Regions from separate parts of the Serratia sp. CoH_122_TC_1 genome, predicted to be linked through region 2. Evidence: predicted binding sites of a transcription regulator. Region 2 holds the regulator's gene; the other holds the start of a gene.

Region 1 (4,748 bases), on a different contig from region 2:
GGTAACGCCTGTAACGTCCCGTAGGGTGCGATGTCGAACTGATAATCACCCAGGTCGCTGTCGCTCAACGCCGCACAAAAACGCCCGTCAACAAAGACCAGCCGATAAGCATCAATCGCCAGCGCCAACGCATCCAACTGCGCGGCAGTGACTGGCTCCACCAGTGGCTCAAGGAACTGCTGTTCAAGCAAACCTTCCAGCGGTGTGTATTTCCAGTTTTCATGCTTGCGCGTCGGCCACCCTAAGCGCAAAGCCTGTTGCCAGTGTGCCAATGCATGGGCAGAGTGCTCACCACCGCGTGCTTCAAACAGGCTATACAGTTGTTGCAGCGCGCGCGCGTTATTGTTCGTCGGTAAGCCAGCCATAGCCCTGCTCCTCCAACTGTTTCACCAGAGAGAAATCGCCGGACTTGACGATGCGCCCCTGAGAAAGAACATGGACGTAATCCGGCTTGATGTAGTCCAGGATACGTTGGTAGTGCGTAACGATAATGAACGAACGCTTACCATCACGCAGCGAGTTCACGCCGTTAGCGACAATCTTCAGCGCATCAATATCCAAACCGGAGTCGGTTTCGTCCAAAATACAGAGATCCGGCTCCAGCGCCGCCATCTGGAGGATGTCATTACGTTTTTTCTCACCGCCAGAGAAACCGACGTTGACCGAACGGGTCAGTAAGTCAGGAGGCATGTTCAACAATTCAATTTTTTCTTCAATAAAATCAGCGAAGTCGAAACGGTCGAGCGGTTCTTGCTGGCGGTATTTGCGTACGGCGTTAACCGAAGTTTGCAGGAAGAAATGGTTGCTGACGCCGGGGATCTCCACCGGATATTGGAAGGCCAGGAATACGCCCTCACCCGCACGATCTTCCGGGTCCAGCTCAAGCAAATCCTTACCTTTAAAGGTCACTTCACCTTCGGTGACTTCATATTCTTCGCGTCCCGCCAGCGTTGCCGAAAGCGTGCTCTTGCCTGAACCATTCGGCCCCATGATGGCATGCACTTCACCCGGTTTAATCTCCAGGTTCAATCCCTTAAGGATTTCGTTGCCTTCCGCGCTGACTTTTAAATTCTTGATACTTAACATGCAGTGTCCTTAGATCGCGCTGTCGCGCTGTAAATCCGGCGTTTAGCCCACGCTGTGTTCCAGGCTGATGGCCAATAACTTCTGCGCCTCGACGGCGAACTCCAGCGGTAGCTCAGAGAACACGTCCTTACAGAATCCGTTAACAATCATCGAAATGGCATTGTCTTCGCTAATGCCGCGCTGCAAACAATAGAACAGTTGGTCATCGCCAATTTTTGATGTCGTCGCTTCATGTTCCAACTGGGCACTGTTGTTACGCGCTTCAACGTACGGGAAGGTATGGGCACCGCTGTCCGGCCCAATCAACATCGAGTCGCATTGGGTAAAGTTACGCGCGTTTTCTGCCCCCGGCAGGATCTTCACCAGGCCACGGTAGGTATTCTCGCTGTGTCCGGCAGAGATACCTTTGGCGATGATGGTTGAACGGGTATTTTTGCCGATGTGGATCATCTTGGTGCCGGTGTCGGCCTGCTGATGGCCGCTGGTCAGGGCTACCGAGAAGAACTCACCGATAGAATTATCCCCCTGCAGGATCACGCTAGGGTATTTCCAGGTGATTGCCGAGCCGGTTTCCGACTGAGTCCATGACATTTTTGAACCTGCGCCTTCACACAATGCGCGCTTGGTCACAAAGTTCAGGATGCCTCCCTTGCTGTCACCGCCAGAGAACCAGTTCTGCACTGTCGAATATTTCACTTCGGCATCCTTGTGCAGGATCACTTCTACCACCGCGGCATGCAGTTGGTAACTGTCGCGTACCGGCGCCGAACAGCCTTCGATGTAGCTGACATAACTGCCCTCATCGGCGATCAGTATGGTGCGTTCGAACTGACCGGTTTTAGCGGCATTGATACGGAAATACGTCGACAGTTCCATTGGGCAACGTACGCCCTTCGGCACATAGACAAAGGTCCCGTCGGAAGCCACCGCTGCGTTCAGTGCGGCGAAGAAATTGTCGTTGGACGGTACGACGCGACCGAGGTATTTACGCACCAGATCCGGGTATTCGTGTATGGCCTCACCGAACGAGCAGAAAATGACCCCGCTTTCCGCCAACTTTTCGCGGTAGGTCGTCGAGACAGAGACAGAGTCAAAAATCGCATCGACCGCGACTTCACTGCCTTCGCGCACAGGGACGCCGAGTTGGTTAAACGCCAACTCAACCTCGTTGGTCAGGTAGTTGTTATCGGTCGGTGCGCCCGGTTGCTGTTCTGCGCCCGGCTGGGATCCACAGGCATCGTCACAACTGCCACAGGAGGGCGCGGAGTAATAGCTGTAGTCCTGGTAGTTCAGCCGATCGTAGTTCGCTTTCAGCCAGTGTGGCTCTTCCATTTGCAGCCAGGCACGGTAGGCTTCAAGGCGGAACTCCAGCATCCACTCAGGTTCATTACGCTTGGCCGAGATGGCGCGCACCACGTCTTCATTGATGCCCTTCGCTAACTCATCGGTGGCCAGTTGGGTAAAAAAACCTTCTTTGTAGCGACCTTCGCTGACCCAAGCCTGCACTTCATTAGGCATTTCTACATTGCTTCGTGTCATGTTGATTGCATCGCTCAAACGCCAAAACTCTCGCCGCACCCGCAGGCATGCTGAGCTTTAGGGTTATTAAATTTGAATATCTGATTCAGCCCTTCACGGACAAAATCTACCGTGGTGCCATCGATAAACGGCATGGCTTTCAACGGCACATACAGTTTGGCGCCATCACGCTCAAACAGCAGGTCGTCGTCAGCAGGAGCACGGGTGAGATCCAGCACATAGGCAAACCCGGCGCAGCCTGACTGCTTGACCCCGAGTTGCAGCCCCTTCACTTGTGGATCCTGCTGCATTAGTTTCGTTATTTGTTGTACGGCGTTGTCACTGAGCAAAATGCCTTGCCAGACATTTTCGTCCAGAGAAAAAGTGCCGACATTTTCCGTTTGCATATGGCCTACCTCACACTCGTGTTTTACCACAGCCAATCTGGGTTGCTACTATGTTAGTGATAACGATTATCACTTCAACCGTTTGTTTTGCGGGGTTATCCGCCAAAAGCCCGGATTTTTGCTTTGGCATGCGGCAACTGCCTGGGACAGTCAGCGCGTCTGGCGCTGCCGGTCGGAAATGGAATCATTTTATCCTTATGAATTTACTGTACATCCTGTCATACCATGCCCCTTACCCGCTGGCGCGAAGGCTTTACAGAACCGGGCTTTTTATGTCGATTTAAACATTCATAGAAAATACCTATTTCTGAATTTTGTCTGTCTTAAAAATGCGTTTATCGACAATTAACGGCTTTTCCCCCTCTTTTGCCTTTCCGTCCGTCCCAACAAAAGCGGCAATCCCTGATTAAAGTTTAGTCGCTACTGACTATGTTGGGATGCTGTCCCCCCAATGCATCCCCTGCTGGCGATAAAAATTTCAACAGAATGATTGATCACGAACGCACCAATAAATATGATAATGATTATCATTCAATTCTAATTGAGCACGGGCAAATGAATATCTCGATGAATGCGTGGCTGCTGGGCAAAATTGATGACTATAAATTCAGCGTGCGCGACGCTACGGTAGATTTCTACATGGCAGAGGCGTCGCTTAAACGGCCGGAGTGCAATATCAACCATCTGAAACGCTACAACAGTGTCAGCCTGAATATGGCCAATCTGTGTCTGGAAAACGGTGATGATGAAAGCTATCTGCACGCGTTGAGCAAACTGCATAACCGGCTGATCGTAGAGATCAACAACCCACAGCGTTGTCAGCTGTTCCGGGTTCAGAGCTATCATTTTGCCCGTCATACTCTGACCTTAATCTGTCAAAAATATGCAATGGAAGGCACTTGGGAGAAGGCCAATGCCTTCCAGAAAGACTTCGTTAAGCGGGTGCCCTTTCAGTTGTGAACTGACTGAATGGCAAAAATACCCGCAGGTAAGGCTACCTGCGGGGTAAACCTAGTCGATAACGGCCGTAGTCAGGCGTGAAGTGCAGCACAGGCGATCGCGTGAATCGAAGATTTCTATCTGCCACACCTGATGGCGACGCCCAACATGCAACGCCCGACACACGCCGCGCACCTGGCCTTCAAATACCGCGCGCAGATGGTTGGCGTTGATTTCCAACCCCACCACTTTCTGTTCCCCTTCGCTACACAGGTAACCGGCCATCGACCCCATCGATTCTGCCAGCACTACCGATGCACCACCGTGCAACAGGCCAAACGGCTGCCGGGTACGCTGATCAACCGGCATGGTCGCTTCGAGATAATCGTCCTCCAGTCGGGTAAATTGGATCCCCACATGACTGACCATACATCCGTCACCGGCCTGGTTTAGTTGCTCCAGCGTCGTCTCTCGTTTCCACAGTTTCACTCAATCATCTCCAGAAGTGCCTGTAATGGGTGTCGTACACCGTTACCCTCAATACGTTTGACCTGGCTGCGACAGGAATAGCCGGTCGCCAGACAACGTTGCCGCGGCAGACGTTGTAATGCCTGATGCCAGGATAGCTCATAAATCCCGAGCGAATTCTGCAGGTTCTTTACTTCATGCCCGTAAGTTCCCGCCATGCCGCAGCAACCGACGCTGACGTTTTCCAGCCTGGCCCCAAAGCGTGCAAAGATGGACGCCCAATGTTGGCCGCTGGCAGGCAAGGCCGTGGTTTCCGTACAGTGGCCGAAC
Region 2 (4,748 bases):
CTGAAGCCAGATCCTGCATTCAAGCCATGGGATTATAAGGTTAAAAGCGCGGGAGCGAACATAACAATGTGTCCCGACACGGCAAAAGCAGACTATTACCTAGAGTCCGCCCAGCATCCACGTTGCCAAACCCGCACCTTACCATGAAAAATCCGCGTTATACCCCATGGATTTCAAGCGGCAGCACGGCAACGGGTATGTTCATCCGGTGTTTTAATCATGATAACCTAATCTGAATCTCTCTCAGTATGAACTTCACCATGAAATTACATTATCAATTGCTGGCAACCGAGTCCGCAGCGTTGCCGGTCATGCTGATCCACGGGCTATTCGGCAATCTGGACAATCTGGGCGTCCTGGCGCGCGACCTGAACCAACAGCACAGCGTGATTAAAGTCGATTTGCGTAACCACGGCCTGTCGCCACGCTCAGCGGTAATGACCTACCCGGAAATGGCCCAGGATCTGCTGGCGTTGCTGGATGATTTGCATCTGGAGAAGGTCATTGTTATCGGCCATTCAATGGGCGGTAAAGCGGCGATGGCACTGACGGCCATCGCGCCAGAGCGAGTGGAGAAACTGATCATTATTGACGTTGCACCGGTGGACTATCACGTTCGCCGCCACGACGAAATTTTTGCCGCGTTACAAGCCGTCAGCGCAGCCGGCATCACGCAGCGCCAACAGGCTGCGGAGTTGATGCGCAGCTATCTGGATGAAGAAGGTGTGATCCAGTTCTTGTTGAAGTCATTCCATCAGGGCCAATGGCGTTTCAACCTACCGGCGCTGATCGATCAATATGAAAATATCACCGGCTGGCAGGAAGTCCCCGCCTGGCCGCACCCGACGCTGTTCATTCGTGGTGGGCTGTCGCCCTATGTACAAGATAGCTACCGCGCCGATATCGCCCGTCAATTCCCACAGGCACGTGCACACGTGGTTGCAGGCACTGGGCACTGGGTTCATGCAGAAAAACCAGAAGCCGTGTTACGTGCCATTCACCGTTTTCTCGGCGAAGCCTGAGCCAATTGCCCCCTTGTCAGAGAAGGAATCCTCCCTAAAACGGCCATCTGGTGAAAAAACGCGCTAAAGATAACGGCTTAGCGCGTTTTCGGCTCAGTTAAACATTGTCGTCGCTCCATCTGCTGGGGTAATATGGCGCGCTATAATTTTGCCGCCGTGCTAAGCGTGTTCAATAGCGCCGGGCTGGGGGTGAATTTGGGTTAGGGTTTATTGGCCCGAAGTGTGTTAACCGAACCATCCAGAAGCGTTTACGCGCTTTTTGATGCAAACTCCCTTGCAGTACCGCTACCTATGGCAAAAGAACAAACGGATCGCACGACGCTGGATCTGTTCGCAGATGAACGCCGTCCGGGGCGCCCGAAAACCAACCCGCTATCCAGAGATGAACAGCTTAGAATCAATAAGCGTAATCAGCTTCGACGCGATAAAGTCCGTGGCTTACGGCGTGTGGAACTGAAGATCAACGCGGATGCGGTGGACGCCCTGAACAAATTGGCGGAACAGCGTAATATCAGTCGCAGCGAGCTTATTGAGCAAATGCTGTTGGCGCAACTGGCAGACGACCAGCCAGAACATTGATCATTGCAGCCGCACGTGCGGCGCGGCGTTAAGGATGACGCCCGATCAACATCGTTTTATTCCACCCGGTATCGCATAAACGTGATAAAACCCCGGGGTAAATTTCTGGCATGATACGCAATTACCGGTAAGGGTTTCCCTTGCTATGGCATCATTTTAATCGGTGTTATCGTGGTCAGCGCTAACATCGTGTAATGCAATTTATTGAATTTAAAGGTTATACGCGATATGGCTAATGTAGGCATTTTCTTTGGCAGCGACACTGGCAATACCGAAAACATTGCCAAGATGATCCAGAAAATTCTTAAGCAACAGTTTGGCGACGATGTTTGCGAAATTCACGACATCGCCAAAAGCAGCAAAGAAGACCTGGAAGGTTTCGATATTCTGTTGCTCGGTATCCCGACATGGTACTACGGCGAAGCCCAGTGTGACTGGGATGACTTCTTCCCAACGCTGGAAGAGATCGACTTCAACGGTAAGCTGGTTGCGCTGTTTGGCTGTGGCGACCAAGAAGACTATGCAGAATATTTCTGTGATGCGATGGGGACTATCCGCGACATCATTGAACCACGTGGCGCCGCCATTGTAGGCCACTGGCCAACCAAAGGTTACCACTTCGAAGCGTCGAAAGGCTTGGCGAGTGACAGCCACTTCATCGGTCTCGCCATTGACGAAGATCGCCAGCCAGAACTGACCAATGAACGTGTCGAAGGTTGGGTAAAACAAATCGTCGAAGAGTTGAGCCTGGCCGAGATCGTCGGGTAACGCCAAAGGTTGAACAAAAGCCCTGCAAAGTGCATAGTGTTGCCGGCAGGGCCGTCATCGGCAGTACGGATTACTGCAATAGAAGATACACATTTGTAACTTCTCACATCGTCAAGGTAGACTGAGATATCGGTTTATCCCATCCATCAAGACGTTGCGTGTGCAACATGCAATAGTGCAATTATATCTTTGTTAACAACCGGCGGTTTCTATTTAGGCCAACCGGTTCTATAATGAGACGCAATTAACACTTTGTGCCGACCGATGCCACAGGCGAGAACGCCTCAACTTGATTAGCATAGTAACAGGACTGAATCCGCATGACTGACAACAACACCGCATTGAAGAAGGCCGGCTTAAAAGTCACGCTTCCGCGACTCAAAATCCTGGAAGTACTGCAAAATCCGGAATGCCATCACGTCAGTGCGGAAGATCTGTACAAAAAACTGATAGATATGGGCGAAGAAATTGGCCTGGCTACGGTTTACCGCGTACTGAACCAATTTGATGATGCAGGCATTGTGACTCGTCACAACTTCGAAGGCGGCAAGTCCGTGTTCGAACTGACCCAGCAACATCATCACGACCACCTGATTTGCCTGGATTGTGGCAAAGTGATCGAATTCAGCGATGAATCTATCGAAGTGCGTCAGCGTGATATCGCCAAACAACACGGCATCAAGCTCACCAACCACAGCCTGTACCTGTACGGCCACTGTGAAACGGGTGACTGCCGTGAAGACGACACTCTGCACGACAAAAAATAATGTCCTTAACCGGCATTGAGAACCGCCTTAACGGCGGTTTTTTTATGCCTGAAGCAAATAGATAAAAAAATCCCCGGACAGGCCCGGGGAAAGATCATAGCTAAATGACAACAATTGCAGCGGCACTTCTCCACGGTACTTCTCACTTCCCACTTACACCCACTTCAACGTCAACTCCCCCGCCGACACGCGGATGAGTAAACTCGTTACAATGCATATTCAAGAAAGAGCAGCCGATCAAAAAACATGGCCTTGGCTTGGTCAAACACACCACGAATGCGGAACCCCTTGTTCAAATACATTTTGCAGGCATCACTACTTTGCCAGACGCACAGCGCGATGTTTTTCGCCTGGCGTTGATCCGCCTGTAGCTGAATCAAGGCAAACATTTGGTTAAAATACCCCAGCCCCCGAAATTGGCTCTCAATCGCCAAGCTACAGACAAAATAATCGTCAGCGACACAGTGGCTTTGCACAAAGCTGTCGTAAGCCTCATCAAGAGGTTTCATTTCATCGCGATAAAGGTAGTCCGTGTCTATGGCATACAGTTCACTGACGGCCGCCGCATTGAAAAAACCGACAAACTCACCGCGCCGATCGTAAGCCACGGTGATCAGATCCAGGTAAGGTTCGATATTTTGCGCCTGCTGCAAAGACACCAGATCCAGCCCAGCACGATTGCCAACGGAACAGTATTCCAGGTAGCTCGTGCTAAAAATCAGCTTTGCCATGCGGGTCTTATCCGCTTCACCCACCTGCCGTCCCGCCATGAAATGCAACGATCCCCGCGGTTCAGGCGGCACAGCCTCCCCCCCCCCCTGGGCAGAACGCCAGTAATGCCCAGCCGCTATCTGCCGCCGGTTGTCGGCAATCAGGTACTCCCCAAAAAGCTGGTTTACCCGATCAAGCCGCTGATCATGAGAAAGCACCGAATAGTAGTGGTAATGATCGATGTCGGACCGAATCTGCGCCGGATAGGCCATGCGAGGTACTTCATCAACGGTAAATATTTCCGCATAGCGTGCCAAATCCAGCGGCTGCTCAAGCTGCCAATCCAGATTTTCCAACCGGCTAACACATTGCTGGTAGCTCTGCTCTTCTTCTTGCGACAACGGTAGCCGCTCATTGGTGATCACATCTTCCAGCAGCCGCATACCGCGAATACCGCAGGTCACCGCCTGTGGGGTTGCGTCATACAAAACACCATGCATCTGGCAAAAACGATCGTGGCTGAGGAAAGTACGTTCAATATGGCGACTCCACAATTGGTAAAAAGGATCGAACAGCTTCCGTTCATAAATCGGATTTCTTTCCGGTACCTCACTGCTTTCCCCCGCATAAATTTGATCGAGCCCAGCTAACATCCTGCACAGCGCCATATCTCCCTTACGGCTGATGATCATTCCCGTTTCGTCGAGGAACAAATTCAACCAACTGACGTGGCTAACTTCACCTCCGGGCAGGAACTGAAGATAGTCCGGAACCTCAGGCTTGATCAGAAACAGTGTCGCCGCTCGGTGGGGAAGTGTGTCGATATCCATATACACGCCCCCCATCTCAATCAAAATCAAAAAGCGGAAGTAGTCGGACAGTGTGGCGTAATAGCGTTTAT

Evidence for each region. Region 2 encodes Fur, which represses iron uptake genes when iron is present. Its sites were predicted from a motif close to ATAATAATGAGAACNACTATCAA; they were not measured.
Region 1: a site for Fur is predicted at 3,062-3,084, ahead of sufA (Fe-S cluster assembly scaffold SufA). Genes of this name have one in related genera too.

The regions. Positions count from the first base shown of each region.
Region 1 covers NZ_JBXWLA010000003.1:288,860-293,607, forward strand. Annotated here, with positions in the region: gene sufD (Fe-S cluster assembly protein SufD) at 1-365, opposite strand, end outside; gene sufC (Fe-S cluster assembly ATPase SufC) at 340-1,086, opposite strand; gene sufB (Fe-S cluster assembly protein SufB) at 1,129-2,625, opposite strand; gene sufA (Fe-S cluster assembly scaffold SufA) at 2,640-3,011, opposite strand; gene AC2FC2_RS05775 (hypothetical protein) at 3,567-3,971, shown strand; gene menI (1,4-dihydroxy-2-naphthoyl-CoA hydrolase) at 4,023-4,439, opposite strand; gene ydiJ (D-2-hydroxyglutarate dehydrogenase YdiJ) at 4,436-4,748, opposite strand, start outside.
Region 2 covers NZ_JBXWLA010000015.1:44,004-48,751, forward strand. Annotated here, with positions in the region: gene ybfF (esterase) at 249-1,022, shown strand; gene ybfE (LexA regulated protein) at 1,314-1,601, shown strand; gene fldA (flavodoxin FldA) at 1,830-2,369, shown strand; gene fur (ferric iron uptake transcriptional regulator) at 2,690-3,136, shown strand; gene AC2FC2_RS18760 (glycosyltransferase) at 3,343-4,748, opposite strand, start outside.